Regions from separate parts of the Aurantimonas sp. genome, predicted to be linked through region 3. Evidence: predicted binding sites of a transcription regulator. Region 3 holds the regulator's gene; each other region holds the start of a gene.
The links. Region 3 encodes LexA, which represses DNA repair genes until DNA is damaged. Its sites were predicted from a motif close to TGTTCNNNNTGTGTTCNG; they were not measured.

Region 1: a site for LexA is predicted at 5,919-5,936, ahead of radA (DNA repair protein RadA). Genes of this name have one in related genera too.
Region 2: a site for LexA is predicted at 6,885-6,902, ahead of ACEQX1_RS09585 (DNA recombination protein RmuC). Genes of this name have one in related genera too.

Annotation. Positions count from the first base shown of each region.
Region 1 covers NZ_CAXPJM010000008.1:100,717-110,707, forward strand. The annotation lists gene ACEQX1_RS03765 (phosphatidylserine decarboxylase) at 1-567, shown strand, start outside; gene ACEQX1_RS03770 (phosphatidylcholine/phosphatidylserine synthase) at 573-1,403, shown strand; gene ACEQX1_RS03775 (SDR family NAD(P)-dependent oxidoreductase) at 1,412-2,152, opposite strand; gene purF (amidophosphoribosyltransferase) at 2,188-3,639, opposite strand; gene ACEQX1_RS03785 (CvpA family protein) at 3,762-4,376, opposite strand; gene radA (DNA repair protein RadA) at 4,497-5,885, opposite strand; gene ACEQX1_RS03795 (DUF1294 domain-containing protein) at 6,059-6,376, shown strand; gene alr (alanine racemase) at 6,373-7,527, opposite strand; gene ACEQX1_RS03805 (replicative DNA helicase) at 7,539-9,026, opposite strand; gene ACEQX1_RS03810 (class I SAM-dependent methyltransferase) at 9,240-9,991, opposite strand, start outside.
Region 2 covers NZ_CAXPJM010000022.1:65,076-75,066, reverse strand. The annotation lists gene dapD (2,3,4,5-tetrahydropyridine-2,6-dicarboxylate N-succinyltransferase) at 1-583, shown strand, start outside; gene ACEQX1_RS09620 (phosphodiester glycosidase family protein) at 635-1,405, shown strand; gene ACEQX1_RS09615 (transglycosylase SLT domain-containing protein) at 1,440-2,528, opposite strand; gene dapE (succinyl-diaminopimelate desuccinylase) at 2,664-3,896, shown strand; gene ACEQX1_RS09605 (hypothetical protein) at 3,901-4,494, shown strand; gene truA (tRNA pseudouridine(38-40) synthase TruA) at 4,502-5,281, opposite strand; gene fmt (methionyl-tRNA formyltransferase) at 5,281-6,240, opposite strand; gene def (peptide deformylase) at 6,258-6,770, opposite strand; gene ACEQX1_RS09585 (DNA recombination protein RmuC) at 6,936-8,117, shown strand; gene ACEQX1_RS09580 (trypsin-like peptidase domain-containing protein) at 8,310-9,821, shown strand.
Region 3 covers NZ_CAXPJM010000008.1:248,755-258,745, forward strand. The annotation lists gene ACEQX1_RS04445 (LpxI family protein) at 1-842, shown strand, start outside; gene lpxB (lipid-A-disaccharide synthase) at 839-2,014, shown strand; gene gltA (citrate synthase) at 2,065-3,357, opposite strand; gene gltX (glutamate--tRNA ligase) at 3,502-4,923, opposite strand; gene ACEQX1_RS04465 (ComEC/Rec2 family competence protein) at 5,037-7,412, shown strand; gene lexA (transcriptional repressor LexA) at 7,507-8,226, opposite strand; gene glp (gephyrin-like molybdotransferase Glp) at 8,270-9,511, opposite strand; gene moaC (cyclic pyranopterin monophosphate synthase MoaC) at 9,508-9,991, opposite strand, start outside.

The sequences.
Region 1 (9,991 bases), 150 kb from region 3:
GTGCTGACTGCATGGTGCGCCTATTTCTTCCGCGATCCCGAGCGCGTCACGCCGGTCGCCGAGCATCTGGTAATCAGCCCGGCCGACGGCCATGTGTCGCTGGTCGGCCACGTCATGCCGCCGGCGGAGCTCGACCTCGGCACCGAGCCGATGCTGCGTATCTCGGTGTTCATGAACGTCTTCGACTGCCACGTGAACCGCGCGCCGATGCGCGGCCGGGTGCGGCTGATCTCCTATCGCGAAGGTGAGTTCCGCAATGCCGAGCTCGACAAGGCCAGCGAGGTCAACGAGCGCTCCTCAATGGTGATCGAGGGACCACGCGGGGAGATCGGCGTGGTGCAGATCGCCGGGCTGGTCGCTCGCCGCATCATCTGCTGGTCGAATGTCGAAGACCGGATCGAGGCCGGCGAGCGCTTCGGCCTGATCCGCTTCGGTTCGCGCCTCGACGTCTATCTGCCGGACGGCTTCGTGCCGCGGGTGGCCGAGGGCCAGCGCGCCGTGGCGGGTGAAACGATCATCGCCGAGTTCGGCGAGAACCTGAAGACGTGGCCGTCGAGGCGCGACTGATGGCGATCGAGTCGCCGTTTCCGCCCTTCGATCCGGGCAAGCCGGACGCCGAGGATGACAAGGTTCGCCGGCGCATCCCGTTCCGGCATATCGTGCCTAACCTCATCACCATCCTGGCGATCTGCGCCGGGATGACCGGCATCCGGCTGGCCTTCGAGGGCCGGTTCGAGCTGGCCGTCGGCATGGTGCTCGGCGCGGCCCTGCTCGACGGCATCGACGGGCGCGTGGCGCGCCTCCTCAAGGGGCAGAGCCGGTTCGGCGCCGAGATGGATTCGCTTGCCGACATCGTCAATTTCGGCGTTGCGCCCGGGCTCGTGCTCTATGCCTACATGCTGCACGATGCCGGCTCGCTCGGCTGGATCGCCGCGTTGCTCTACGCCAGTGCCAGCGCGCTGCGTCTGGCCCGCTTCAACACCATGCTCGACGACCCCAAGCGGCCGAAATGGCAGTCGGCCTTCTTCGTCGGCGTGCCGGCGCCGGCGGGGGCGGGCATGGCGATGTTCCCGATCTATCTGAGTCTCGCGGGCTTCGAATCCGGCCTGCCGGAGGTCACCGCGGTCGTCGCCTCGGTCTATCTGGTCTTCATCGGGCTTCTGATGGCCAGCCGCATTCCGACCTGGTCGGGCAAGGGCGCCGGCATCCGTGTGCGGCGTGACTACGCCATCCCGATCATGCTGGCGGTCGTCTGCTATATCGCGGTGCTGTTGAGCTTCTTCTGGGCGACGGCGACGCTGACGGTGCTGGTCTATGGCGCGTCGATCTTCTTCTCGGTCCGCGCCTATCGCCAGCGGCAGAGCCGCGAAGCCGGACGCAGCATGTCCGGCATGTCGCTGTAGCGCAACCCTCAGGCGGGGTCGCGATAATCCAGGAAGCGATCCTGCCGCACGTCGAACAGCTTGCCCGTCGCGGTAACGTCGGCGAAGGCAAGGGGCACGATCTTGGCCGCGACCTCGCGCGGGGTCGGCAGGGTCTTGGCGTCCTCGCCCGGCATGGCCAGTGCGCGCATGGCGGTGCGGGTGGCGCCCGGATTGACCGAGTTGACGCGCAGCGGCAGGTTCTCGGTCTCGTTGGCCCAGGACTTCACCAGCGCCTCGCAGGCGGCCTTGGTGGCCGCATAGAGCGACCAGTAGGCCTTGGCCGAATGCGCCGCGCCCGAGGACATGATGATGGCGCGTCCGGCGTCGGACTTGCGCAGCAGCGGGTCGGTGGTACGGATCAGCCGCCAGGTGGCGTTGACGTTCACCGTCATCGTCTTGTCGAAGACCTTCGCCTCGATGTGGCCGATGGGCGCCAGGACGCCCAGGAGGCCGGCATTGGCCACCAGCACGTCGAGCTTGCCCCAGCGCTCGTGGATTGCCCCACCGAGACGGTCGATGCCGCCCATGTCGGTCAGGTCCAGCGGCACCAGGGTGGCCGAGCCGCCCAGCGCCTTGATCTCGTCGTCGAGTTCCTCGAGACCGCCCACCGTGCGCGCGACCGCGATCACATGCGCGCCCTCGGCGGCAAGGCCCTTGGCGATCTGGTAGCCGATGCCGCGCGAGGCGCCGGTGACCAGTGCGACGCGATCTTGAAGCTGCTTTGTCATCTGCTGTCTGCCGGTAATGGATATGGTCTGGGGTCTCAGCCGGCGCCGCCGAGCAGCGTCAGGGGACGGACGTTCTCGACGCCTTCCTGATCGGTCAGCGAGGTCGGATAGTCGCCGGTGAAACAGGCGTCACAGAATTGCGGGGCCATCTTGTTGCGCGACGGCTCGTCGGTCGCCCGGTAGAGCCCGTCGATCGACAGGAAGGCGAGGGAGTCGACCTTGATGAAGTCGGCCATTTCCTCGACCGTCATGCGCGAGGCGAGCAGCTTGGCCTTTTCCGGCGTGTCGACGCCGTAGAAGCAACTGGCACGCGTCGGCGGCGAGGCGATGCGCATGTGCACCTCGGTCGCGCCGGCCTCACGGACCATCTGGACGATCTTCTGGCTGGTGGTGCCGCGCACGATTGAATCGTCGACGAGGATGACCCGCTTGCCCTCCAGCATGCGCCGGTTGGCGTTGTGCTTGAGCTTCACGCCCATGTGGCGGATCGAATCCGTCGGCTGGATGAAGGTCCGGCCGACATAGTGGTTGCGGATGATGCCGAGCTCGAAGGGCAGGTTGGATTCCTGCGCGTAGCCGATTGCCGCCGGAACGCCCGAATCGGGAACCGGCACGACGAGATCGGCCTCGGGATGGCTCTCGCGGGCCAGTTCGCCGCCGATCTTCTTGCGGATCTCGTAGACGTTGCGGCCCTCGACGGTGGAATCGGGCCGGGCGAAATAGACATATTCGAAGATGCAGAAGCGGGCGCGCCGCGCCTGGAACGGGAAGATGCTCTCGATTCCGTCGTCGCTGATGACGACCATCTCGCCGGGCTCGATGTCGCGCACGAAGTCGGCGCCGATGATGTCGAGGGCGCAGGTCTCGGACGCCAGGATCGGCGAGCCTTCGAGATCGCCGAGGACCAGCGGGCGAATGCCCAGCGGGTCGCGCACGCCGACCATTTTCTTCGACGACAGGCCGACCAGCGAGAAGGCGCCTTCGAGCCGCGTCAGCGCGTCGACGAGCTTTTCCACGAACAGCCGGGCCGCACTGGTGGCCACCAGGTGCAGGATCGTCTCGGTGTCGGAGGTGGAGGAGAAGATCGAACCGCGGCGCTGCAATTCGCGCTGCACGGTCATGGCGTTGGTGATGTTGCCGTTGTGGGCGACGGCGAAACCGCCGGCCGACAATTCGGCGAAGAAGGGCTGGACGTTGCGCAGGCCGCCGCCGCCGGTGGTGGCGTAGCGGGTGTGGCCGATGGCCGAGGAACCGGGCAGGCGCTCGAGGACCGCCTGCTTGGTGAAGGTATCGCCGATCAGGCCGGCGTGGCGCTCGACATGGAACTGGCTCCCGTCGAAGGAGACGATGCCGGCCGCCTCCTGGCCCCGGTGCTGCAGGGCATGCAGGCCGAGCGTGGTCAGTGCGGCCGCATCGGTCCGTTTGAAAATGCCGAAAACGCCGCACTCTTCGTGCAGCGAGTCATCGCCGAAAGGCGTGTCATCCATCGATTTTATCCGCCGTTTGCCGTTGTCGGTCGGCCGTCCGTTAGATGCCCCACCCTATACGCGCTTATGTCGTCGCATGCGAGGCGGTGAGCGAAGAGATCATGCCGCGGCCGCAATGCCGGCTAGTTCGCCGGCTGCGCGGGGGTGTCGGTGCCTTCAATGACACCTTCGATCGAGGTCGGCTCGCCGGGCGTCGCCGTGCCCTCGGGAACGCCATCCGCATCCTGCGGTCCGCGGATGCTGTCGAGGATGACCTCTTCCGGGTTGTCGGGCAGGGCGGCCACGAGCTGCTGGCCGAGATTGTCGAGGAAGGGCTTGGAGCGCGCGCCGGCGATCCAGTCCGGCTGGTTCTCGGGGGCAAGCCAGTTGAAGAAAAGCATCGCCACGACGACGAGGAGCAGGCCGCGCACGGCGCCGAAGATGAAGCCGAGCGTGCGGTCGAGCGCACCGATGCGGCTGTCGATGATGAAGTCGGCGATGCGCAGGGTGATAAAGGAGACGATGATCAGGACGACGAGGAAGATCGCTGCGGCGGCTGCCACCATGGCGACGGTGTCCGAGGCGATGTACTCGGCGGCATAGGGGGTCAGCGGCTTGTAGAAGAAGAAGGCCGCAGCCGCCGCGACGAGCCATGAGACGACCGACAGGATCTCCCGCGAGAAGCCGCGGACCATGGCGAGCAGCGCCGAGACCAGCATGATCGCGAAGAGAATCGCATCGAGAAGCGTGACGGTCATGAAGGATGGCCCCGTAGGCATATGGATCGTGCGGGCGGGCGCGGGATCGTCCGGGCTGCCCCGCTCGCCCACGCTGTAGCGCTTTTCATGACAGTTTTACACTAGGGACTTGCCGGAAAATCAAGCCTCGCTTCCATTGCCGCCCGCCGCGACCCGCGCGACGAGATCGGGCAGGGCCTCGATCTCATTGGCAACCATGTCGCGGGTGCGCGGCAGGTCGGGACTGCCCGACGGCAGGACGGCCTGCCGGAAGCCCAGCTTTTCCGCCTCCTTCAGCCGCTGTGCCGCCTGGCCGACCGGGCGCACCGAGCCGGACAGGCTGATCTCGCCGAAATAGACGCAATCGGCGGGCAGCGGCGCGCCGCTGAGCGAGGAGACCAGCGCTGCGGCGACGGCCAGATCAGCCGCCGGCTCGGAAATACGGAAGCCGCCGGCGACGTTGAGATAGACGTCGTGCTGGCCGAGCCGGACGCCGCAATGGGCCTCCAGCACCGCCAGCACCATGGCCAGCCGCGGCTGGTCCCAGCCGAGGACGGCGCGGCGCGGCGTGCCGAGGGCCGACGGCGCGACGAGGGCCTGGATCTCGACGAGCACCGGCCGGGTGCCCTCCATGCCGGCGAAGACGGCGGCCCCGGCGGCCTTCTCGTTGCGCTCGCCGAGGAACAGCTCGGACGGGTTCTGCACCTCGCGCAAGCCGAGATCGCCCATTTCGAAGACGCCGATCTCGTCGGTGGGACCGAAGCGGTTCTTGACGGTGCGCAGGATGCGGTAGTGATGCCCGCCTTCACCTTCGAAATAGAGGACGGCGTCGACCATGTGCTCGACCACCCGCGGGCCGGCGATCTGGCCTTCCTTGGTGACGTGGCCGACGAGGATGACGGCGGCGCCGCTGGCCTTGGCAAAGCGGATCATCGCCTGCACGCCGACCCGCACCTGGGTCACGGTACCGGGCGCCGATTCGGCGAGGTCGCTCCACAGGGTCTGGATCGAATCGATGATGACGAGGTCGGGACGCCGCGCCTCGGCGAGGGTCGCCAGGATGTCCTCGACATTGGTCTCGGCCATGAGCTGAACGTCGGTATCGGCCGCGTTGAGCCGCTGGGCGCGCAGCCGCACCTGCGCCACCGCTTCCTCGCCCGAGACGTAGACGACGCTGTGCCCGCGCCGCGACAGGGCGGCGGCGGTCTGCATCAGGAGGGTCGACTTGCCGATACCGGGATCGCCGCCGATCAGGAGGGCGGAGCCGCGCACGATGCCGCCGCCGGTCGCCCGGTCGAGCTCGTCGATGCCGGAGACAATGCGCGGCGCCTCTTCGAGTTCGCCGGACAGCGGCAGCAGCGCCGAGGGCGTGCCCTTGCGGCGACCGCGCTGGGGCCCGCCGCCGATGCCGCCGGAGGCGTTCTCCTCGACGACGGTGTTCCATTCGCCGCAGGATTCGCACTTGCCCTGCCAGCGCGTGTAGACCGCGCCGCAGCTCTGGCAGATGAAGGAAGGTTTCGCTTTGGCCATGGCGCCTTCTTGGTTTCCAGGCGCCCGTCAGTCAAGAACAAAACAAAAACAAGCCCACGGTCGACCCGGCATCGAGAGGCGATTTCAGGAGCTGCGCGCTATCGTTAAGCCGGCAAGGGTTCGGCAATCTCGCGATGCGATGATCGTGGCCGCAACCTGAGCGCGAGGCGACGATGCTGATCATCGGTTTCTATCTCGTGGCGGTGAATATCGCCGCCTACTGGGCCTTCGTGTTCGACAAGACCAAGGCGCGGGCCGGGGTGCGCCGGACGCCGGAGAGCACGCTTCTGCGCTACGCGCTGATGGGCGGCAGCGTCGGAGCGATCGCGGCGCAGCAGATCATCCGTCACAAGACCCGCAAGGAACCGTTCCGCACGCAGCTCTGGGCGATCGCGGCCATGCAGGTGCTCCTGATGGTGGGGTTCGGCATGGCAATTCTCGTGGTGGGGGGCGATACGGTGCAGCAGTGGATCGTGGGGCAGATCGGCTAGACCCAGCGGCGCTCGACCCTCGTGCCGAGGCCGGTCAGCAATTCATAGGCGATCGTACCGGCCGCATTTGCCACCGCGTCGATCGACAGGTTCGGGCCGAAGAACTCGGCCCGGTCGCCGGGCGCGAGTGCGTCATCGGGGACATCGGTGACATCGAGAAGGGTCAGATCCATCGAAACGCGTCCAAGGACGGGCACGCGCTGCCCGGCGACGACGGCCTGGGGTCCGGGACGCACGTCGCGCACGGCCACCCCGGTGCCCGAGGCGGCGCGGTGATAACCATCGGCATAGCCGAGGCCGACCGTCGCGATCCGGGTGTCACGTGTCAGCGGCGCGGCGGCGCCATAGCCGGCGGCCTCACCGGCATGTGCTGTGCGGAGCTGCAGGATGGCCGCGGTCAGGCGCGCGACTGGCCGCAGCAACCCTCGTGACGCCGGCCCCGCCTCGCCGCCGTAAAGGGCGATCCCCGGACGGGTGAGGTCGAAGCCGAATTCGCTGCCGAGAAACACCGCGGCGGAATTGGCGAGCGAACGCGGAATGCCGGGAAACAGCGCGGCCAGTTCCAGGAACCGGGCATGCTGCCGGGCGCTCTGGTCCGTCGGTTCGTCGGCCGAGGCGAGGTGGCTCATCACCAGGGCCAGATCGAGTGCGCCCGATGCGGCGAGGTCAGCTGCGGCTTCGGCATCGGCGCGATCGAGGCCGAGCCGGTTCATGCCGGTTTCGAGCTGGATCGCCGCCGGGGCGCGCCGCCCGGCGGCCTTCAGACCGTCACGCCACACGGCGATGTCGCCGGGCGTCGACAGGACCGGGATCAGACCGGCGTCGAGATGCAGGGGAACGCCGGCGGGTTCGAGCCCCTGCAGGACGAAGATGCGCGTCGGCGAGGTGACGTCACCGGGACGCGTCAGGGCATTGAGCGCGGCCCGCACGATCCGGCCTTCCTCGGCCCAGGCGACGAAGAAGTCGCGGCAGCCCGCGGCGTGGAGCGTGCGGGCGGTCTCGGCAGCGCCGAGGCCATAGCCGTTGGCCTTGACCGCGGCGCCGGTCCGCGCACCGGGATTGCGTGCGGCAAGCAGGGTCCAGTTGGCGGCCAGCGCCGCGCGGTCGATCTCGACCACGGGCATGCGCGCAAAATGGTGCGGAGCAGTCACGGCCGCACCGGCTATTCGAACCGTTCCGGCAGATAGCTGTCGTCGGCGAGATCGGTAAAGCGGGTGTATTCGGCCTGGAAGGCGAGGGGCACCGTTGCGGTCGGGCCGTGACGCTGCTTGGCGATGATCACCTCTGCCCTGCCGCGGGTCTCGTTCAACGCCTGCTCCCATTTCAGATGGTCGTCCGTGCCCGGCTTCGGCTCGCGGTTGGCGAGGTAATATTCCTCGCGATACACGAACATCACCACGTCGGCGTCCTGCTCGATCGAGCCCGACTCGCGCAGATCGGCGAGCTGCGGGCGCTTGTCGTCGCGATTTTCCACCTGACGCGAGAGCTGCGACAGAGCGATGATCGGGACGGCCAGCTCCTTCGCCAGCGCCTTGAGGCCGGTGGTGATCTCGGTGATCTCCTGCACGCGGTTGCCCTGGGTGCGGCTCGAGCCCTGCATCAGCTGGACATAGTCGATGACCATGACGTCGAGGCCGCGCTGGCGTTTCAGGCGCCGTGCCCGCGCCGAGAGCTGGGCGATCGAGATACCACCGGTCTGGTCGATATAGAGCGGGATCCGCTGCATGGTCTCGGAGCAGCCGACGAGCTTGACCAGTTCCTGATCGTTGATGTTGCCGCGCCGGATCTTCGAGGAGGAGATCTCCGTCTGCTCGGAGATGATGCGGGTGGCGAGCTGCTCGGCCGACATTTCCAGGCTGAAGAAGCCGACGACGCCGCCGTTCTTGGCCTTGAAGGAGCCGTCCGCCTGCTCGGCGGGCTCGTAGGCGGCGGCGATGTTGAAGGCGATGTTGGTGGCGAGCGAGGTCTTGCCCATGGCCGGTCGGCCGGCAAGGATGATCAGATCCGACGCCTGCAGGCCGCCCATGCTGCGGTCGAGGGCGCTGATGCCGGACGAGACGCCCGACAGGCCGCCATCGCGGTCCTTGGCGGCGGTCGCCATCTCGACGGCAAGCGTCACAGCTTCGGTGAAGGACTGGAAACCGCCATCGTAGCGGCCGGTCTCGGCCAATTCGAACAGCCGGCGCTCGGCGTCCTCGATCTGCGCCTTGGGCTCCATGTCCAGCGGCGCGTCGAAGGCGATGTTGACGACATCCTCGCCGATGCGAATCAGCGACCGCCGGATGGCGAGGTCGTAGATCGCCCGGCCGTAGTCCGAGGCGTTGATGATCGTGGTCGCCTCGGCGGCCAGACGGGCGAGATACTGCGCCACGGTCAGGTCGCCGACCTTGTCGCCGGCGGCCAGGAACGTCTTGATCGTCACCGGATTGGCGATCTTGCCCATCCGGATCATCTCGGACGTCTTGGCGAAGATCTCCCTGTGCAGGGGCTCGAAGAAATGGTCGGGCTTCAGGAAATCGTGGACGACGTAATAGGCGTCGTTGTTGACCAGCATGGCGCCCAGCAGCGCCTGCTCGGCCTCGATGTTGCTCGGAGCCTCGCGATAGAGCGCCGCCGCGTCGTCGTCCATCTTGCGCGCTGCATCCGCCATGCCGCGTCACCTCTGCCATCGCTTCAGGAAGCGTTCTGACTACACCAGAGGGCCGCTTGCTGCCAGCGATTCGCACCGCGTGTGACGTCGATCCGGCGGCGAGCGACCCGCATCGCCGAAACCGCCACGATAGGCGGCGTGACGGTGGATAATATCGGGGATAACCGGCGCGGCTGTTGACGGGTGCGCCGGCTGTCTCTTCGGCGCGGATGGCTATTCTGCGGCCTGGCGTTCCATTTCGGTCCGTTCGGCGGCGATCGGGCGGACGGTGTCCCGCTGCTCCAGTTCGCGCAGCCGGACTTCGGCGTCCAGCATGTAGTCCCGGGTGATTGGCAGGGTGTCGACCTTCCTCGTCAACTGGACCTGGAAGACGACGCAATCCTGCCAGCGGAACGCGGTTTCCGAGGCGGCGAGGTAGAACTCCCACATCCGGCAGAAGCGCTCGTCATACAGCGCCTTGGCCTCGTCGCGGCGAGCGGCGAAGCGGTCGCGCCAGTGGCGGATCGTCTCGGCGTAGTGCAGCCGCAGCACCTCGACATCGCTGATGATCAGGCCGGCGCGCTCGACGGAATGGGCGATCTGCGACAGGGACGGCAGATAGCCTCCGGGGAAGATGTACTTGTTGATGAAGGCATTGGTGTTGGCCGGCTCGTCCCAGCGCCCGATCGTGTGCAGCAGCATCACCCCGTCCTCGTCGAGCAGGCGGGCGCACTGGCGGAAATAATCGTCGTAGAAGTCGACCCCGACATGCTCGAACATGCCCACCGAGACGATCCGGTCGAACGGGCCGGCGGTGTCGCGGTAATCAGCGATCTCGAAGCGCAGATGGTCGGAGAGCCCGGCCTCGTCGGCCCGCGACCGGGCGATACCCAGTTGCTCGTCGGACAGGGTGATGCCGGTGACGTCGGCCTTGAGATGGCGCGCGAGATACAGGCCCATGCCGCCCCAGCCGCAGCCGATGTCCA
Region 2 (9,991 bases), on a different contig from region 3:
CAAGGTCCCGTCGAAGTTCGAGGGCTGGAACGCCGACCGCTTCCGCGAGATGGGCTTCCGCGCCGTGCCGAACGCGGTGGTGCGCCGCTCGGCCCATATCGGCAAGGGCGTCGTCCTGATGCCGTCCTTCGTCAATCTCGGCGCCTTCGTCGACGAGGGCACGATGGTCGATACCTGGGCGACGGTCGGTTCCTGCGCGCAGATCGGCAAGAACGTGCATCTGTCGGGCGGCGTCGGCATCGGCGGCGTGCTGGAGCCGATGCAGGCCGGTCCGACGATCATCGAGGACGGCTGCTTCATCGGCGCCCGTTCCGAGGTCGTCGAGGGCTGCATCGTGCGCGAAGGTTCGGTGCTCGGCATGGGCGTCTTCCTCGGCCAGTCGACCAAGATCGTCGACCGCACCACCGGCACGATCTCCTATGGCGAAGTGCCGCCCTATTCGGTGGTCGTCGCGGGCTCGATGCCGGGCAAGCCGATGGGCAATGGCGAGCCGGGGCCGAGCCTCTACTGCGCCGTCATCGTCAAGCGCGTCGACGAGCGCACCCGCTCCAAGACCTCGATCAACGAGCTCCTGCGCAACTGACCCGGCGTCGCGGCCCCAAGCCGCGACCCTTGCTCCCAAGGCCGATCCGCGATGGCGCGACTGCGAACCTTCTGGCCTCTCTCGCTGATCGCGGCGAGCGGCCTGTTCGGCTGGCTGCAGGGTGTGCCGTCGCTGCCGGCCGGCCATGACGGCCTTTGCCGCAGCGAAGTTGCGGCGGGGGTGGAGTATCTGGTCTGCGACGTGCCGCTGGATCGCACCGATCTGGCACTGCGCGCCGTCGACGCGAGCAATGCGCCCTACCGGACCTTCGAGCGCGCCGCGGCGAGCGTCGATGGCCGCGTCCGCCTGATCATGAATGCCGGCATGTATCACGAGGATCGCCGTCCGGTCGGCCTCGCGGTGCAGGACGGCGTCGAGGTCAGCCCGCTGGTGCGCGGCACCGGCAGCGGCAATTACTCGATGCAGCCGAATGGCGTATTCTTCGTCGAGAATGGCCGCGCCGCGGTCCTGACCACCGACGCCTATCTCGCCGCGCCACGCCAGCCGACGCTCGCGACGCAGTCGGGACCGATGCTGCTCATCGACGGCAAGCTGCATCCGCGCTTCATCGACGGTTCCGACAGCCGGCATGTGCGCAACGGCGTCTGCGCCAGCGCGGACGGGCGGACCGTGCGTCTCGTCCTGTCGCGCAGCCCGGTCAATTTCTGGGATTTCGCCGTCTTCTTCCGCGACCGGCTCGGCTGCCGCGACGCGCTGTTCTTGGACGGCAAGGTATCGAGCCTGTCCTATCCTGACGGCGGCATCGACTATCGCCGCGACCGGCTGGGGCCGATGCTGGTGGTTTCCGACAAGACGGACTAGCGGCCCGCGGACCGGCTCTAGGCGAAGCCGGCGCTCAGTCCGCTGCGCTGCCGCGCAGTTCCGTCGCCGGATCGCCCGTGCCGGCCATGCGGGCGGCGAGGGAATCGGCATCGGCGGGTGCGCTGGCCGGGCGCGAGGCAAGGCGGCCGCCCTTGCCGTTTTCAGGAGCCGGGGCCGCCGCAGGCTGGGGCGCTGATGCGGCCGTCTCGCCTGCTTCGGTACGCGCAACGGGCCGCGGGATCGCCGCAGGCTTCGGTGCCGCGACATAGGCGGCTGCGACCACGGGCGTGTCGCCGCGTTGCGCTGCGGCCGGTTCACTGGCCGGCGCAGCGGTCGCGACCTCGGTGGCCGTTGTCGGCGCGGCTGCGGCAGGCCGTGCGGCCTTGGCCGGCGTTGCAGCGGGCTTTTCGGGGGCCGGCGTCACGGCGGCGACGAGCGTGCCCATCAGGCCCGGTTCGGATTCGGGCTCGGCGACCGTTCCGGGTGTCCGGCGGCGCTTCGACACTTCGGCCATGTGCGCCTTGACGGCGGAGCAATAGCGCTGGGCCGAGGCGCTCATGCGGGTGGCGCGGTGGCCGCCCTTGTACTTCATCGACGCCTGGCAGACGTCGTGGCCGCCCTTTTCCCAGGCGCCCTTCAGATATTTCATGCCGTAGGTGAGGTTGGTGTCGGCGTCGAAGAGGGCGCTGGTCGGGCCGGAAAAGCCCAGCGACCGGGCCGTGGCCGGCTTGATCTGGCTGAGGCCGTAGACCCCGTTGCCGCGCGCCTTGGGATTGTAGCGGCTTTCCACCCGCACGACCGCATAGGCGAGGGGGGCGGGAACACCGGCCTCGGCGGCATGGCGTTCGATCAGCCTGTCGAGGGAGGCGCTGCCGGAGATCGTGCCGGTCTCGGCCGCGGCCTTCGCCTCTCTGGCGGCGACGGCGACATCGGCTTCCGCCGGTGCGTCCGCATCGTCGGCCGCGTCCGCCGTTTCCTTGCCGGCGACGGCAATCCCCATGGGCGATCCGCCCGGGCCGTCGGCGATGCAGCCGGCAAGGGCCGCCAGCGACGCGATCATGCCGAACAATGCGGCCCGTGTGACGCACGCAGAGCCGGCAATGGCGGTCCTCGGCAGTGTCATGGAAGTTCCCTCGCGCAATGTCCCCTGTGCTGCCTGTCCGTCCCGAAGGCGGCGGAAACGTGGCACGGAGCCGGATCGGGGAAGACGGCCGCCACTGGTGGCGTTGCGGCATCATCTGATCTATCCCGGTGGGCCATGACCGACACTGTTTCCTCGCCCGTTTCCACCGCCCGCAACGATGATGCGACCGACCCGGTCGCGCTCCTCACGCGGCTGATCCGCTGCCCCTCCGTGACGCCCGCCGAAGGCGGGGCGCTTGCCGCGCTGGAAGAGATGCTGGCGCCGCTGGGCTTTGCCGTCGAACGCCCGGTGTTTTCCGACACCGACACGCCCGACGTCGAGAATCTGTTCGCCCGCGCCGGAGCGGCCGGGCCGCATCTGGTCTTTGCCGGACACACGGACGTGGTGCCGCCGGGCGACGAGAGCGACTGGCGCGAAGGGCCGTTCTCGGCGGCGATCGTCGGTGGCGAGCTCTATGGCCGGGGCGCCGTCGACATGAAGGGCGGCATTGCCGCCTTCGTCGCGGCCTATGCGCGCCATGTGAAGCGGGTCGCGCGTCCGGCCGGGCAGGTCTCGCTGCTGATCACCGGCGACGAGGAGGGCCCGGCAGTCAACGGCACGGTGAAGCTCCTCGACTGGGCGACGGCGCGCGGTGAACGCTTCGACGCCTGCGTCGTCGGCGAGCCGACCAATCCGGCGGCGATGGGCGACATGATCAAGATCGGCCGGCGCGGGTCGCTGTCGGCCGAGGTGCGCATCACGGGCGTTCAGGGCCATGTCGCCTATCCGCACCTCGCCGACAATCCGCTGCGCTCCCTCACGGCCATTGCCGAGGCGCTGATGGACGAACCGCTGGACGCGGGATCGGCGGAATTTCCGGCCTCCAATCTGGAGATCACCTCCATCGACACGGGCAACGGGTCGGTCAATGTCATTCCGGCACGCGCGCGCCTGTTCTTCAACGTGCGGTTCAGCGACCGCTGGACGCCGGACAGCCTCAAGGCCGAACTGACCCGGCGCGTCGAGGCGGCGGCCGCTTCGGGGCGGTTCCGGGAAGGCCGGGATGCCGCCAATGTCGAGATCGTCTGGCGGGCACGGCCATCGGACTCCTTCCTGACGCGGGACGACGCGTTGACGCAGGCGCTGGCCGGCGCGGTGGAGGCGGTCACCGGCCGCCAGCCGCAATTGTCGACCTCCGGCGGCACGTCGGACGCCCGGTTCATCAAGGACTTTTGCCCGGTTGTGGAATTCGGGCTTGTCGGCAAGACGATGCACATGTCCAATGAACGGGTGCCCGTCGAAGATCTCGAGACGCTGACGAGGATCTATGAAACCTTCATCGCCCGCTGGTTTGCCGCCCACGCCTGATCTGGTGCCGAGTCTCGACCACGTCCTGAACTTCTTTTCCGGCGTCGCCCTCCTGATGGCCGGGCGCGCCGAAGGGCTGAAGCGCCTCGACCTGTCGGCGGACGGCTTCTGGCAGTCGTTTTCGGCCATGCTCGTGGCGCTGCCGCCCGTGGCCCTGTCCTGGATCGAGTTCGAGACGTCGGCGCCGCGCACCGGCACGGCGGCCGGCTACGGCGCGGTGCCGGTCTATGGCGCCCATGCGCTGGCGGATTTCCTCGCCTGGACGCTGCCGATCCTGATCCTGATGCTGGTCGCCAAGCGGGTCGGCTATTCGCGCAAGATCGTGCCCTTGGTGGTGGCGACGAACTGGGGCGGGGCGCTGCTGGCCTGGGTGTTCGCACCCTACTGGCTGCTGATGCTCGCCTTCGGGCCCGGCAACGGCCTCTCGGCGCTCGGCCTCCTGGTGACCATCGCCTCCATCGCGCTCACCGTGCGGCTGATCTACATGGCCACCGGCAAGGACATGGCCGGGGCGGCGATCATCACCATCGGCATGATCGTCATCTCGCTGGTCAGCTATGGCGCGGTGATGGACCTGACCGGCATCCGGCTGATCTGACGCGCGTTCAGCCCGGATAGGGCGGCAGGGTGCGCTTCGGCGCGGTGCCGTATTCCACCCGGGTCAGATACAGCCCGTCCGGCGGCGCCACCGGGCCGCAGCGCTTGCGGTCGCGGGCTTCCAGCGCGGCAACGAGGTCCGCCTCGCTCCAGCGGCCTTCGCCGACCAGCTTCAGCGATCCGGCGAATGAGCGGATCTGGTTGTGCAGGAAGGACTGCGCCATGGCGTGGATGTGGATCTCCTCGCCCGGGCCGCGGACGACATCCAGCTGCTCCAGCGTGCGGATCGGGTTCTTCGCCTGGCAATGGGCGGAGCGGAAGGTATCGAAATCGTGGGTGCCGACAAGGCGCTGGGCTGCCGCGTGCATGGCATCGACATCGAGCGGCTTCGACACCCACCAGACACGGCCGATCAGCAGTGCCGTCGGCGCCCGTCGGTTGAAGATGCGGTAGAGATAGAAGCGCTTGCGGGCCGAGAAGCGGGCGTCGAAATCGTCGGCCACCCGCTCGGCCGAGAGGATCGCGATGGGCGCGTCACGCAGATGCGCGTTGAGCGCGTCGCGCACCGTGTCTGGCTCCCAGTCGCGCTGCAGATCGACATGGGCGACCTGGCCGCTCGCATGGACGCCGGCATCGGTGCGTCCGGCCGCGAACAGCGTCGCGGCTTCGCCGGTGAAGCCTGCCACCGCCGTCTCGATCACCTCCTGCGCCGACAAATCGGTCTTCTGACGCTGCCAGCCGCAATAGGGCGTGCCGTCATATTCGATGGTCAGCTTGAAACGGGGCATCAGGCCGCGCCGGCGCGGCCGCCCGCCGGAACCGGCGTTCCCTTGAGAAGCTCTTCGGCGCTCATGCGGCGTCCGCCAGCCCGCTGCAACTCGAGGACGCGAAGCGCGCCCGTGCCGCAGGCGATCAGCAGCCGGTCGTCGAGAAGCGTGCCGGGCGCGCCGTCGCCAGTCTCGGCCGCAGCGCGCAGGAACTTCACCCGTTCGGGCGCGCTGCCGAAGTTCATCATCGTCCAGGCGCCGGGGAAGGGCGAAAAGGCGTTGATCCTGCGGGCAATGCCGGACGCGTCGCCGGCGAAGTCGAGCGCCGCCTCGGCCTTGTCGATCTTGGCGGCATAGACCGGCGCGCGGCCGGTGCGGGCGGCGATCGAGTCCTGATCCTCGAAGGTCAGGGTGCCGGCTTCGAGCTTGTCGAGCGCTTCGACCATCAGCGTCGCGCAGATCTCCGCCAGCCGGTCGTGCAGCTCGGCGGTCGTGTCGGTCGCGGCGATCGGGGTTTCGGCGGTCAGCGCAACCGGGCCGGTGTCGAGGCCGGCTTCCATCCGCATGACCATCATGCCGGTTTCGGCATCGCCCGCCTCGATGGCGCGCTGGATCGGCGCGGCACCGCGCCAGCGCGGCAGCAGCGAGCCGTGGCCGTTGAGACAGCCCTGGCGGGGCATGTCGAGCACTGCCTGGGGCAGCAGCAGCCCGTAGGCGACCACTACCGCGACGTCGCAGTCGAGGGCGGCGAAGGCTTCGCGATCGGCCGGATCCTTGAAGTTCAGCGGCGCGCGCACCGGCAGGCCGAGCCGTTCGGCCTCGCGCTGAACCGGCGAGGGCGTCAGCGTCAGGCCGCGGCGGCCGGCCTTGCGCGGCGGCTGGGTGTAGACGGCGGCGATGTCGTGACCAGCCGCCGCCAGGGCGGCGAGCGTCGGCACCGAGAAGGCCGGCGTTCCCATGAAGACGACGCGCAGCGCCATGGTCCCCTCCGCGTCGCTCAGGCGGTCCTGCGGGCGGCCTTGGTGAACTTCTTCACCACCATGTCGCGCTTCAGCTTGGAGATGTGATCGATGAACAGGACGCCGTTCAAATGGTCGAGCTCGTGCTGCACGCAGGTCGCCAGAATGCCGTCAGCGGTTTCCTCGTGCATCTTCCCGTCGAGGCCGAGATAGCGCACCGTGACCTCGGCCGGCCGTTCGACCTCGGCGTAATAGTCCGGGATCGACAGGCAGCCTTCCTCGTAGACGCTGACCGCGTCGGAGGTTGTCAGGATCTCCGGATTGAGGAAGATGCGCGGCGCGTTCTCCTCCTCTTCCTTGGAGACGTCGATCACCATCATGCGCAGCGGCTCGCCGATCTGGATCGCGGCAAGGCCGATGCCGGGGGCATCGTACATCGTCTCCAGCATGTCGTCGGCGAGGCGACGCACCTGGTCGTCGACCGTTTCGACAGGCTTGGAGGTCTGGCGCAGAACCGGGTCTGGCAGGATGATGAGGGGCTTGATCGTCATGGCGTTCAGGTAATGGCTGGCACGAAGCCGGTCAATCTCGGATGAAGGCCGCGGCCGGCTTTCCGCCGGTCCGGATGATGGCCCCGCCGTCGTCAGGCGGGGCGGGATGGTCTATGTTCGCGTTTTGGTCCCGATTCGTTAAGGGTCGCCCGCTAGAGTTCGGTCATGGACAGCGCCGCCTTCGCCGCAGCCTTCTCGGCTCCCGTCATCTTTCTCGGCGATCATCCGCTGACGCTGGCCGAAGCGTTGCTGGCGGGGTTGGCAGCCCTGTTCTTCATCTTGTGGCGGCGGGCCAGCCGCGCCGCGCGGGAGGCGGGCGACCATGCCGACCGCAGCGACAGCGAGGCATCGGAGCGGCTCGACGCGGTGCTGCGCTCCCAGGCCGAGATCACCGGCCGCATGCAGACCATGGCCGAGATCATCGGTTCGCGGCAGGCGGACCTGACCCGGACGCTGGCCGAGCGGCTCGACGGTCTGTCCACCCGCGTCGGTCAGTCGATCCGCGAGACCGGCACGGCGACCAGCGCCTCGCTGACCGCCCTGACCGAACGGCTGGCGGTGATCGACCGGGCGCAGGGCGAGATCCGCGGGCTCGCCGGCGAGGTCGTCCGGCTGCAGGACATCCTGTCCAACAAGCAGAGCCGTGGCGCCTTCGGCGAGGGGCGGATGCAGGCGATCGTCGCCGACGCGCTGCCCTCGGCCGCCTATTCCTTCCAGGCGACCCTGTCGAACGGCAAGCGGCCGGACTGTCTGATCCGCATGCCGAACGGCGCGCCGTCGCTGGCGATCGACGCGAAGTTTCCGCTGGAGGCCTTCACCGCCCTGCGCGAGGCCGAGAGCGACGAGGCGCGGACCTTCGCCGCCAGCCGGATGCGCCGCGACATGGACGTGCATGTGCGGGCCATCGCCGACAAATATCTGATCCCCGGCGAGACCCAGGACACGGCCTTCCTGTTCGTGCCGTCCGAGGCGGTGTTCGCCGAACTGCACGAGCGTTTCGAGGATATCGTCCAGAAGGCCTACCGGGCGCGGGTGGTGATCGTCTCGCCATCGCTGCTGCTCCTGTCGATCCAGGTGGTGCAGGCGATCCTCAAGGATGCCCGGATGCGGGCCGAGGCTGGGCGTATCCAGAAGGAGGTCCGGCTTCTGGGCGAGGACCTCGTCCGGCTCGACGCGCGGGTGTCGGCGCTGCGTACGCATTTCGGACAGGCGGGCCGCGACATCGACCAGATCCTGGTGTCGACCGACAAGCTGATGCGGCGCGGCGAGCGGATCGAGGCGGCGGAACTCGGCGATGACGGAACGGCCACCGGGCCGGTGACACGCACGGCGCCGGGCACCGTCTGACCGCGGTCTGAAGCGGACAGCAACAGGCCGGATGTCTACTGGCGGAACTTTCGTCAGTCGCAGGAAGAATTGCATTCGCAACCATATTAAGAAAAAGTAAAGGACTCGTGGATCGATTTCGCGCATCCTACGTTGCTTGTCTGTCACCGGTTGATGATGGGGGATGACATGCGGCGCTCGGCGCGGGTTTTGATGACGGTACTGGCTCTGGGCACCATGCCCATGGCGACGCCGTCTTTCGGCGCGCAGGGCTCGCAACTGGCCGTCGCCTACAACGACCAGACCGATCTCGATTTCCGCAAGGGCCTGCAGATCCGCCTGTCCTGGACCGGCGACTACGCCGGTGCCTTCGACGGCCACATCGCGGCATCCTCGCTGCGCGCCATTCGCGATTTCCAGGCCCGGCACGGCATGGTCGCGGACGGCGTTATCGACGAGGCGATGCTGCGTCTCCTGATCCAGAAGTCTGACGGCGCCGAAGCGGCGACCGGCATGGCGCTGATCGATGATGCGGTCACCGGCCAGCGCGTGCCGCTGCCGATGCGTCTCGTCGAGGATCTGGGTCCGACGGATGTCGGCCATCTGTGGCGCGCCGCCGACAAGACAGTCGAGATCGAGACCGTCCGCATCGCCGGCACCGGCCAGACCCTGCGCGGCCTGTTCGACGTTCTCAGCACGCCGACCCCCGACCGCAGCGTTGCCAATGCCGAGTTCGGTGGCGAGTGGTTCACCCTCGACGGCAATGCCGGCGACCACCATTATGTCATGCGCTTCTCGGCAAAGGGTGGCGATCTGCGCGGCTTCTCGGTGTCTTACGCCAAGGACCGGGCCAAGGTGATGCGGCCCTATGTGGCTGTGGCCGGCAATCTGTTCGAGCCCTTCGCCGGCGAGCCGCAGGCGCCGCTGGTCGCCTCGCGCGAGCCGAACGCCTTCTCGGCGCTGCTAGCTCGCAGCCACACCAATGGCGCCTTCGAATCCCGCTATGCGATGGCCTCGGTCGACCCGAAGCAGCCGAATCTCTTCGAGATGCCGTCCCCGGCCCCGGCCAAGGCCGCGCCGGCCCCGGTTCCGCAGAAGCCGGAATTCGACATGGCCGGCAGCGGCTTCGTCGTCTCGAGCGATGGCTGGCTCCTGACCAACGCCCATGTCGTGCGGGCCTGCACCAGCGTGCTCGTCGGCGAGCAGCAGGTCGCCACGAAGACGATCCTCGACACCGACAACGACCTGGCGCTGGTCAAGGTCGACGGTGTGGTCGGCGAGCCGCTGGCGATGTCCGTGTCGAAGCCGCGTCTGGGCGAGGACGTCCTTGCGCTCGGCTACCCGCTGCGTTCGATCCTGGCCGATTCCCTCAACGTGACCCGCGGCAACGTCTCGTCGCTCCTGGGTCTGGCCAATGATGAGCGCTATCTGCAGATCTCGGCGCCGGTGCAGCCGGGCAATTCCGGCGGCCCCCTCGTCGATCTGGCAGGACGTGTCGTCGGCGTGGTCACCGCCAAGCTGAACGCGGTGGCGGTCGCCGATGCGACGGGCGACATCCCGCAGTCGATCAATTTCGCCGTCCGCCCCGATGCGGCCGTCGCCTTCCTCGACCGCAACGCCGTCGCCTATGAGACCGCCGACGCCTCGCTGCCGCTGGAAAGCGTCCCCGACGCCACCGCGGCGGTGAAGGATTCGGTTCTGCCGATCATCTGCGTCGGTCGCTGAATTCGCGGCATCTCCCGCGCAATCCATGAAGAATGCCGTCGCCGGTTCTCTGCCGGCGGCGGCATTTTGCGTTGGGGCGTGCTGATCGCCCGTTCCGGAACCCGCGTCGCGGACGCGGCGTTGCTTCCGCAAGATCACCGGCGCGATGCGCCGTGACCCGGGACAGGAGA
Region 3 (9,991 bases):
GATCGCTGCCGCGACTGGTGGCGGAAGCGGCGCGCGCCTCGGGCTGGCGGGTCATCGTGGTGCGCATCGGCGACGGCATGGCCGACGACTGGGCGGGTTACGAAGGCGGTGCCTATCCCTGGGGCCGTACCGGCGACGCGATCGCCTACATGAAGTCCTGCGGGGTGCGGCGCATGGTGTTCTGCGGCACCGTCAGCCACCGTCCCGATTTCCGCTCGCTCATTCCCAGTTTCCAGACATTGATCCGGCTGCCGGCGGCGCTGAAGATCGTGCGGGGCGGCGACGACCGGTTGTTGCGCGCCCTCTCTCGCTACATGGAGCGCCAGGGCTTCGAGATGCTGGCGGTGCAGGACATCGTTCCGCAGCTCCTGACGCCCGGCGGCACCCTGACCCGCCGCATGCCCGACGCGGATGAAGAACAGGCGCTGGTGCTCGCGGCCCGAGCCGCGGCGCGGCTGGGCGAGCTCGACATCGGACAGGCGGTCGTTGCGTCCCGGGACCGGGTGATCGCGCTGGAAGGGATCGAGGGCACGCGGGAGATGCTCCAAAGGGTCGCCGATCTCAAGATTCGCGGCCGCATCGGGCGTTCGGAGCACTGCGTGCTGGTGAAGAGCGTCAAGCCAGCCCAGGACGAGCGCTTCGACCTGCCGAGCATCGGCGGCGCCACCATCGAGGAGGCGGCCGCTGCCGGCATCACGGTGATCGGGGCGACGGCCGGGCGCAGTCTGATCCTCGGGATCGACGACGTGCTGGAGGCCGCCGAAGCCGCGGGCATCGCCATTGTCGGGCTCGAAGAGGATACCGGAACGGCAAACGGCGACGACGGGGGAGACCGGCCATGACGACCATCGCCTTCGTGGTCGGGGAAGCGTCAGGGGACCGGATCGGGGCCGATCTCATCCGCGCCCTTCGTCCGAAACTCGGCGACGAATTGCGACTGGTGGGGCTCGGTGGCGAGGCGATGCAGGCCGAGGGTCTCGACAGCCTGTTCGACATCGACGAATTGTCGATCATCGGGATCGGCGCGATCCTGGCGCGGCTGCCGCAGCTGATGCGCCGACTGTCGCAGGTGGCCGACGCGGTGATCGCCGCGCGTCCTGATGTCCTCGTCATCATCGACAGCCCGACCTTCTCCCACCGGGTGGCGAAGCGTGTGCGCGAGAAGCTGCCCGATGTGCCGATCGTCAATTACGTGCCGCCGACGGTCTGGGCCTGGCGCGAGGAGCGGGCACAGAAGATGCGGGCCTATGTGGACCGCGCCATCTGTATCCTGCCCTTCGAACCCGCCACCATGGAACGGCTGGATGGGCCGCCATCGACCTATGTCGGCCATCCGCTGATGCGGGTGCCGGCGCTGGCGCAGATGATCGCGGACCCGGCGCGCACCGCGCCGGACCGCGCTCCGGCATCGCCGCCGCGTCTCCTGATCCTGCCGGGGTCGCGCCGCGGCGAGATCAACCGGCTGATCGACGATTTCGGCCGTACCTTCGATGTCCTGCGCGGGCGTATGCCGGGCGTCACGGCGGTCATTCCTGCGCTCGAACGGCATCGTCCTCTGATCGAACAGAAGATCGCCGGCTGGGAGGTGAAGCCCGAGATCGTCACCGGCGAGGCGGCGAAGTGGGCGGCCTTCGCGCAAGCCGATGCGGCACTCGCGGCCTCCGGCACGGTGTCACTGGAGCTGGCGCTGGCCGACGTGCCGATGGCGCTGGCCTACCGGCTCGACCGGGTGGCCTACCAGTTCCGCCACCTGATCTCGGCCTGGACGGCGGCGATGCCGAACTTCATCGTCGGGCATGCGCTGGTGCCGGAGCATTTCCACGAATTCGTGCGGCCGGAAATGCTGGCCCGTCGGCTCGAGCGGCTGATGACGCCGACGCCGGAGCGGGCGGCGCAGCGCGCCGGCTTCGCCGACATCCGCGAAATGATGCGGATCGATGTGGCGCCGGGCGAGGCGGCCGCCGCGATCGTCCTCGATTGCATCGCGCGCGGCAGGACGTCCATCCAGACATAGAAACGGGCGCCGCAGCGCCCGTTTTTCGTTGATCTCGAAGCGGCTAAGCCTCAGCCGCGCTCGTCGACGGCGACGTAGTCGCGCATCTCGGCGCCCGTATAGAGCTGCCGGGGACGGCCGATCCGCTGATGCGGGTCCTCGATCATCTCCTTCCACTGCGCGATCCAGCCGACCGTGCGCGCCACGGCGAAGAGCACCGTGAACATGGTGGTCGGGAAGCCGAGCGCCTTCAGGGTGATGCCCGAGTAGAAGTCGACATTCGGGTAGAGCTTCTTCTCGATGAAGTACTCGTCGGTCAGCGCGATGCGCTCGAGCTCCATCGCCACTTCGAGCAGCGGATCGTCCTTGATGCCGAGCTCGTCGAGAACCTCGTGGCAGGTCTGCTGCATGATCTTGGCGCGCGGATCGTAGTTCTTGTAGACCCGGTGGCCGAAGCCCATCAGGCGGAACGGATCGTTCTTGTCCTTGGCCCGCGCGATGAACTCGGGGATGCGGTCCTTGGTGCCGATCTCCATCAGCATGTTGAGCGCGGCCTCGTTGGCGCCGCCATGGGCAGGACCCCAGAGGCAGGCGATGCCGGCGGCAACGCAGGCAAACGGGTTGGCGCCCGAAGAACCGGCCAGCCGGACCGTCGAGGTCGAGGCGTTCTGCTCGTGATCGGCATGGAGGATGAAGATCCGGTCCATGGCCCGCGCCAGCACCGGGTTGATCCGGTAGGGCTCGCAGGGCACCGCGAAGCACATGTGCAGGAAGTTCTCGGCATAGGCGAGATCGTTGCGCGGATACACGAAGGGCTGGCCGATATGGTACTTGTAGGCCATCGCCGCGATGGTCGGCATCTTGGCGACCATGCGCAGGCTCGCCACCATCCGCTGGTGCGGATCGGCGATATCGGTCGAGTCGTGGTAGAAGGCCGACAGGGCGCCGACCGAGCCGACCATCACGGCCATCGGATGCGCGTCGCGGCGGAAGCCCGTGTAGAACCGGCTCATCTGCTCGTGGACCATGGTGTGCCGGGTCACGCGGTAGACGAAATCGTCCTTCTCGCGGGTCGTCGGCAGCTCGCCGTAGAGCAGCAGGTAGCAGGTCTCGAGGAAATCACCGCGCTCGGCGAGCTGGTCGATCGGGTAGCCGCGATGCAGCAGCACGCCCTCGTCGCCGTCGATGTAGGTGATCTTGGATTCGCAGGACGCCGTCGAGGAGAAGCCCGGGTCGTAGGTGAAGAGACCGGTCTGCTTGTACAGCGCGGTGACGTCGACGACGTCCGGTCCGATGCTGCCGCTGCGAACGGCCAGATCCGCATCTTTCTGACCCAATGTGAGCTTCGCCGACTGTTCCGTCATGCGTTTTCCCTTCGATGATAGCCGCTCAGGTATCGACCTCTCGCAGCGCACACAGATTGTTCAGATGCCTGACTACTCCAAACCCAGGAGTGCGACAAGTTTCCGATCACGCAATGTGTTGCGCCGCAATAGTCCTGTCCTTGGTCAGGCCGACTGGTCGCCCAGCCGCGCCAGCGATTCGTCCCGGCCCAGCACGGCCAGTACATCGAACACGCCCGGGGAGGTGGTGCGGCCGGTCAGGGCCGCCCGCAGGGGCTGTGCCGCCTTGCCCAGCTTCAGGCCGTTCTCCTCGGCATAGGCGCGTACTATGGCCTCCAGCTCCGCCGCAGACCAGTCCGGGGCCGCCTCGAAGCGCTTGGCGAGCGCGCCGACGATCTCGCGGCCGTCATCGTCGAGAATCGCCGCCGCCTTGTCCTCGAACGACAACGGCCGGTCGGCGAAGAGATAGGCGGTGCTCTCGGTGAGCTCGACGAGGGTCTTGGCGCGCTCCTTCAGCCCAGGCATGGCTGCGGTCAGCTTGGATCGGATCTCGTCGTCGGAGCGGGTCTTCAGGATGCCGCCATTGGGCAGCACGTCGCGCTCGGCCATCAGCATGTCGACCAGTTCCGCGTCGTCGCTGCGCCGGATCCAGTGGCCGTTGAGCGCTTCCAGCTTGGCGAAGTCGAAGCGTGCGGCGCCCTTGTTGATCTCGCCCAGATCGAACCATTCGATCATCTCCTCGGTGGAGATGATCTCGGAATCGCCATGGCTCCAGCCGAGCCGCACGAGGTAGTTGCGCAGTGCCACCGGCAGATAGCCCATGGCCTGGTAGGCCTCGATGCCCAGCGCGCCGTGGCGCTTCGACAGCTTGGCGCCGTCGGCGCCATGGATCAGCGGGATGTGCGCCATGACCGGCACGTCCCAGCCCATCGCCTTGTAGATCAGCGTCTGGCGGCCGGCATTGGTCAAATGGTCGTCGCCGCGGATGATGTGGGTAACGCCCATGTCGTGATCGTCGACGACCACGGCCAGCATGTAGGTCGGGCTGCCGTCTGAGCGCAGCAGCACCAGATCGTCGAGATCCTTGTTGGGAAAGCGGACGTCACCCTGCACCTTGTCACGGACGATCGTCTCGCCCTCCAGCGGCGCTCGCAGGCGGATCACCGGCTTGACGCCCTCGGGGGCCTCGGACGGGTCGCGGTCGCGCCAGCGGCCGTCATAGCGCGGCGGACGCTTCTCGGCGCGCGCGGTCTCGCGCATCTCTTCCAGTTCGGCCTGGCTGGCGTAGCAGCGATAGGCCTCGCCCTTGGCGAGCATCTCCTCGACTACCTCGCGGTGGCGGTCCGCCCGCTCATACTGCGACACCGGCGGCTCGTCTGCGGTCAGGCCCATCCAGTCGAGGCCGTCGATGATCGCCTGGACCGCCGGCTCGGTCGAGCGGGCGCGGTCGGTGTCCTCGATCCGCAGCAGCATCTTGCCGCCCGTTGCCCTGGCGTAGAGCCAGTTGAACAGCGCCGTGCGCGCGCCACCGATATGCAGGAAGCCCGTCGGCGAGGGGGCAAAGCGGGTCACGACGGCGTCCGTCATGGTCTCTCCGATATTGATACGCTGAGTGTTGGGAGCGGTCGGCGTGGATCGCTTTCGCTTGGCGGCTGTGTACCATAGGCGAGGGGAGAGACAAGCCGACGGGACCGGACGGCATGGACAGCGCCAGCGATCGCGACGAACGCGCAGGCGCGGCCTTCGGGCGGCGCGATGCCGTTCGGGCAGCGTTTCGGCGCTGGCGGGCGACGATCGCGCTGCCGCCGCGCGCCCGCTGGCGACGTCTCGGCCGGGAATGGCTTGCCGACCAGCTTGCCGCCGAGACCCGCGCCCGCACCGGTTTCCTCCTGGTCCCGCTCGGCCTGATGATCGGTGTGGCGCTCGTCCACGGCGCCGGCTGGGCTCCGAATGTCTGGCTGACCGTTCTTGCGGCCATCGCCAGCCTTGGCCTCGCGCTGCGCCGTATGGGGCGCCCCGTTCTGCACCCGGTGCTGATCCTCGCTGGCTTCACCCTCGTCGGTACCGCCCTCGCGATCGGCGAGATTCAGCGCACCGAAACGACGATCCTGTCCGGCCAGGCGACGGTGCGCATCGCCGGACCCGTCGTCTCACGGGAGCGGACAGAGGACGGACGCTATCGCTATGTGATCGCCGTCGCGGAAACCGAGCGGCCGGTCCTGTCGCGACCGCCGGAGCGTGTTCGCATCGTCGTCGGCAGCCGACACGAGCCGATCGCGCCCGGCGGCGTCTATCGTGGTCTCGTCCGGCTCGGGCCGCCGTCCGGTCCGGCCTTTCCCGGCAGCTACGACTTTGCCATGGCGCCGTTCTTCGCCGGGATCGGAGCCTATGGCTATTCGCTCGGCGCGCCGGAGGCCGAGCCGACGCCGCCCGCGGCGAGCGGCAACGGACGCGGCCTTCTGGCCGAACTGCGGCATGTGCAGACGCAGACGCGCCTCGCCCTGACCGAGCGCATCAGCACGGTGATCGGCGGCCGCGAGGGCGCCATCGCCGCGGCCCTCATCACCGGCGAGCGCGCCGGTATCCCCGACGATGCCCGCGAATGGCTGCGCGGCACGGGGCTCGCCCATGTCCTGTCGATCTCGGGCCTGCATATGGCGATCGTCGCCGGCTTCGCCATGCTCGCCGTGCGGTCGTCGCTGTCGCTCGTGCCGGTCATCTCGCTGCGCCTGCCGGCCAAGAAAATCGCCGCCATCGTCGCGCTCGTCGTCGCGGCGATCTATCTGGCGATCTCGGGCGCCAATGTCGCGACCCAGCGCTCCTTCGTGATGCTGGCGATCATGCTCGGAGCGGTGCTGATCGACCGCCCCGCCTTGACGCTTCGCAACGTGGCGATCGCCGCCATCGTCGTCATCCTCGTCGCGCCGCATGCCGTGATGACCGCCAGCTTCCAGATGAGCTTCGCGGCGACCGTGGCGCTGATCGGCGGCTATGCGGCCCTCTCGCAATGGCGGGCGGGGCGCGAACGCGGCCGCGAGACGGACAGGGGCATCGCCGGCAAGATCCTCGTGGCGCTCTCCGCAATCATGGTCACGTCGCTTCTCGCGGGATCGGCAACCGCGCCTTATGCTGCCTATCACTTCCACCGGATGGCGGCCTTCGGCTTCGTCGCCAATCTCCTGACCATGCCGCTGTTCACGTTGTGGATCATGCCGCTGGCGCTGGTGGGAACGCTGCTGATTCCGTTCGGGCTCGACGCCTGGCCGTTCCAGGCAATGGGCGCCGGCCTCTGGCTCGTCCTCGAGATCGCGCGCAACGTCTATGCCTGGCTGCCGGACCAGGCGATCGGACGCATGACCGCCTTGGGCCTTCTGCTGCTGACCGCGGCGATCCTCACCGCGTCCTGTCTGGCAAGCCGGCTGCGGTGGCTTGGCCTGCCGCTGGCACTGGCCGGATTCATTGCTGCGCCCGACAGGACGGCCCCACCGGAACTCCTGATCTTCGAGGACGGCAAGGAGGTCGCGACGCTCGCGGCGGACGGCCAGCTCGCCTTCCTGCGCGCACGGCCCAGCAGTTTCATCGCGGAACAATGGGAACGGGCCTTCGAGGCGCGGGCGCCGCGGGGCACCGACACAGAGCGGATCCGGGCGACGATTCCCGCGGAGTGCGCGGCCAAATATTGCCGCTTCACCACGCGTGGCGGCCTGCGTGTGATCTGGACGGAGGATTATGCCCGCACGGGCGATGCCTGCGACGAGGCGGATGTCGCCATCGTCTCGCGCGCGATCCGGCTTGCCGAATGCCGATCCGGCGCCGTTCTGGTAACGCTGCGCACGCTGCGGCGGACCGGCTCGCTGGCGATCGGCCGGGAGGCGGCGACAGGCCGGCCCCGCATCGTGCAGGCCGTCAGCGATCCGCCCGAACGCTGGAACGTCCACCGGTTGGCGCCCTGGCCGGAATATTGGCGCAAGCCCGCTGCGCCGAACCCGCCGGCACCTGTCACGCAGCCGGCCTCGGCGACCGTCAGCAATGGGGTCACGGCCGGTTCAGGCCGAACCGCGACGGTTGGGCCCTGAGCGAGGACGAGCCGGTTTCGGGCCTCAACGCTTCGGGCGCGAGTCGCGAGGACCTATCACCCGTTCTGCACCGACCGCGTTCCGTCCGGAGCGGTCAGTAGCGGCGGATCAGGCCGATCAGCTTGCCCTGGACCTTGACCCGGTCCGAGCCGAAGATGCGGGTTTCGTAGGCTGGATTGGCCGCCTCCAGCGCAATGGTGTCGCCGCGACGGCGGAAGCGCTTCAGGGTCGCTTCCTCGTCGTCGACGAGGGCGACCACGATCTCGCCCGGCGTCGCCGTGTCGCCCCGGCGGATGACCACCGTGTCGCCGTCGAGAATGCCGGCCTCGATCATCGAGTCGCCCTTCACTTCGAGAGCGTAATGCTCGCCGCTGCCCAGCATGTCCGGCGGAACGACGATGGAGTGGGTGTTGTGCTGGATGGCCGAGATCGGCACGCCGGCGGCGATGCGCCCCATGACCGGAATGGCCGTCGAAGCGGACGCCTTTGCCGGTGCCGGCTGCGCCGCGGGTGCGGGCCGGGCGGTGTCGCGGCTGCCTTCGATGACGCTCGGCTTGAAGCCGGTGCGCCCGACAGGTGCCGGGCGGCTGCCCTGAATCGACTCCGGCAGCTTCAGGATTTCCAGCGCCCGGGCCCGATTGGGCAGGCGGCGGATGAAGCCCCGCTCCTCGAGCGCGGTGATCAGGCGGTGAATGCCGGACTTGGACCGCAGGTCCAGCGCGTCCTTCATTTCATCGAAGGACGGGGGTACACCAGTCTCGCGCACCCGATCGTTCACGAAGACCAGAAGATCGTGCTGCTTGCGCGTCAGCATCCGGGCGACTCCTCAAAACAAAACCTGAACAAACCTATCTGTTCTAGTTGTGTTCCGCAAGTGGCTCCATAGCCGTCAGGGGGACGTAATCGCAGGGATCGCCCGCTTCGGCCGGTGCGGCGCGGACCGGACGCACGAGCAACGCATCGGCCGCGGCATAGATCGACAGCAGCGAGGAATCCTGCCGCGACAACGGCACGATGCGGGGCAGGCCGGCGCTGTCCGGTTCGATCCGGGCGCGGACGAAATCCGTGCGCTCGCCATTGTCCGGCATCGGCGCGGCGAGAACGCCCCGGCGGTAGAGCGGACGCGCAGGACGGCCCGCGAGGCGCCGGACCAGCGGTGCCAGGAACAGGGTCGCGGCGACCATGGAGGAGGCCGGATTGCCGGGCAGGCCGACGACCCGCATGTCGCCCAGCCTGCCGGCCATCAGCGGCTTGCCGGGGCGCATCGCCACTTTCCAGAAGTCGAGGGAGACGCCATGGGCGGCGAACACCTTGCCCACGAGGTCGTGGTCGCCGACCGATGCGCCGCCGATGGTGACGAAGATGTCGGCGCCGTCCGCGATCGCCTGTGTCAGCTGGGCATCGATGGCCGCTTCGCGGTCGGGCGCGATCCCGCAATTCAGCGGCAGGCCGCCGGCCTCGCGCACCAGTGCGGCGACACCGAAGGTGTTGGAGGCGACGATCTGCGACGGACCGATGGGTTCGCCGGGCAGGACGAGTTCGTCGCCGGTCGCCAGGATCGCGACGCGGGGCCGGCTGCGAACCGGGATCGCCGGATGGCCGCCGCTCGCGGCCAACGCGATGGCGCCCGGGGTCAGCACGGTGCCGGCGGTCAGAAGCGGCGTGCCCGCGGCAAAATCGATCCCCGCCGGGCGGATGTGCTGGCCGACCACGACCGGCGCCGTTGCCGTGACGGTGCCGTCCTGCCGGTTGGCGTTTTCCTGGATCAGGATGGCGTCGGCACCGGCAGGGACCGGCGCGCCGGTGGAGATGCGAATGGTCTCGCCCGGCTGCAGCGTGCCGCCATAGGCGTGGCCGGCGGCCGATTCGCCGACGAGCCGCAGGGAGGGGAAGGGCGCTTCGTCGCCAAGGTCGGCGGCGCGGACCGCGTAGCCGTCCATGGCGGAGGCGTCGAAGGCCGGCTGGGTGCGCAGCGAGGCAAGGTCCGCCGCCAGAATGCGGCCCGAGGCGTCGCGCAGCGGCAGCGTCTCGGTTCGCTCGAGGGGGCGGGCGTCCTCGACGAGGAGACGATAGGCCTCCTCGACGGGGATGAGACTCACGACGCGGCGTCCGCCGACCAGTCGCCGGAGCGGCCGCCGGATTTTGCCAGAAGGCGGATGCCGCTGATGGTCATGGAGCGGTCGACCGCCTTGGCCATGTCGTAGATGGTGAGGCAGGCGACCGAGACGGCCGTCAGCGCCTCCATCTCGACGCCGGTCTTGCCGCCGACCCGCGCCGTCGCGGTGACCCTAAGGCCGGGCAGCGCGGGCTCGGCGGTGATCTCGACGCCGATCTTCTCCAGCATCAGCGGATGACAGAGCGGAATCAGCTCGTGGGTCTTCTTGGCGCCCATGATGCCGGCGATGCGGGCAATGCCGATGACGTCGCCCTTCTTGGCCTCGCCGGCCAGGATCAGGTCGAGCGTCGCCGGCTCCATCATCACGAAGCCTTCGGCCTCCGCGACACGGCGCGTGCGCTCCTTGTCGCCGACATCGACCATCGACGCGGCGCCGGTGGCGTCGAGATGGGTCAGCGTGGCG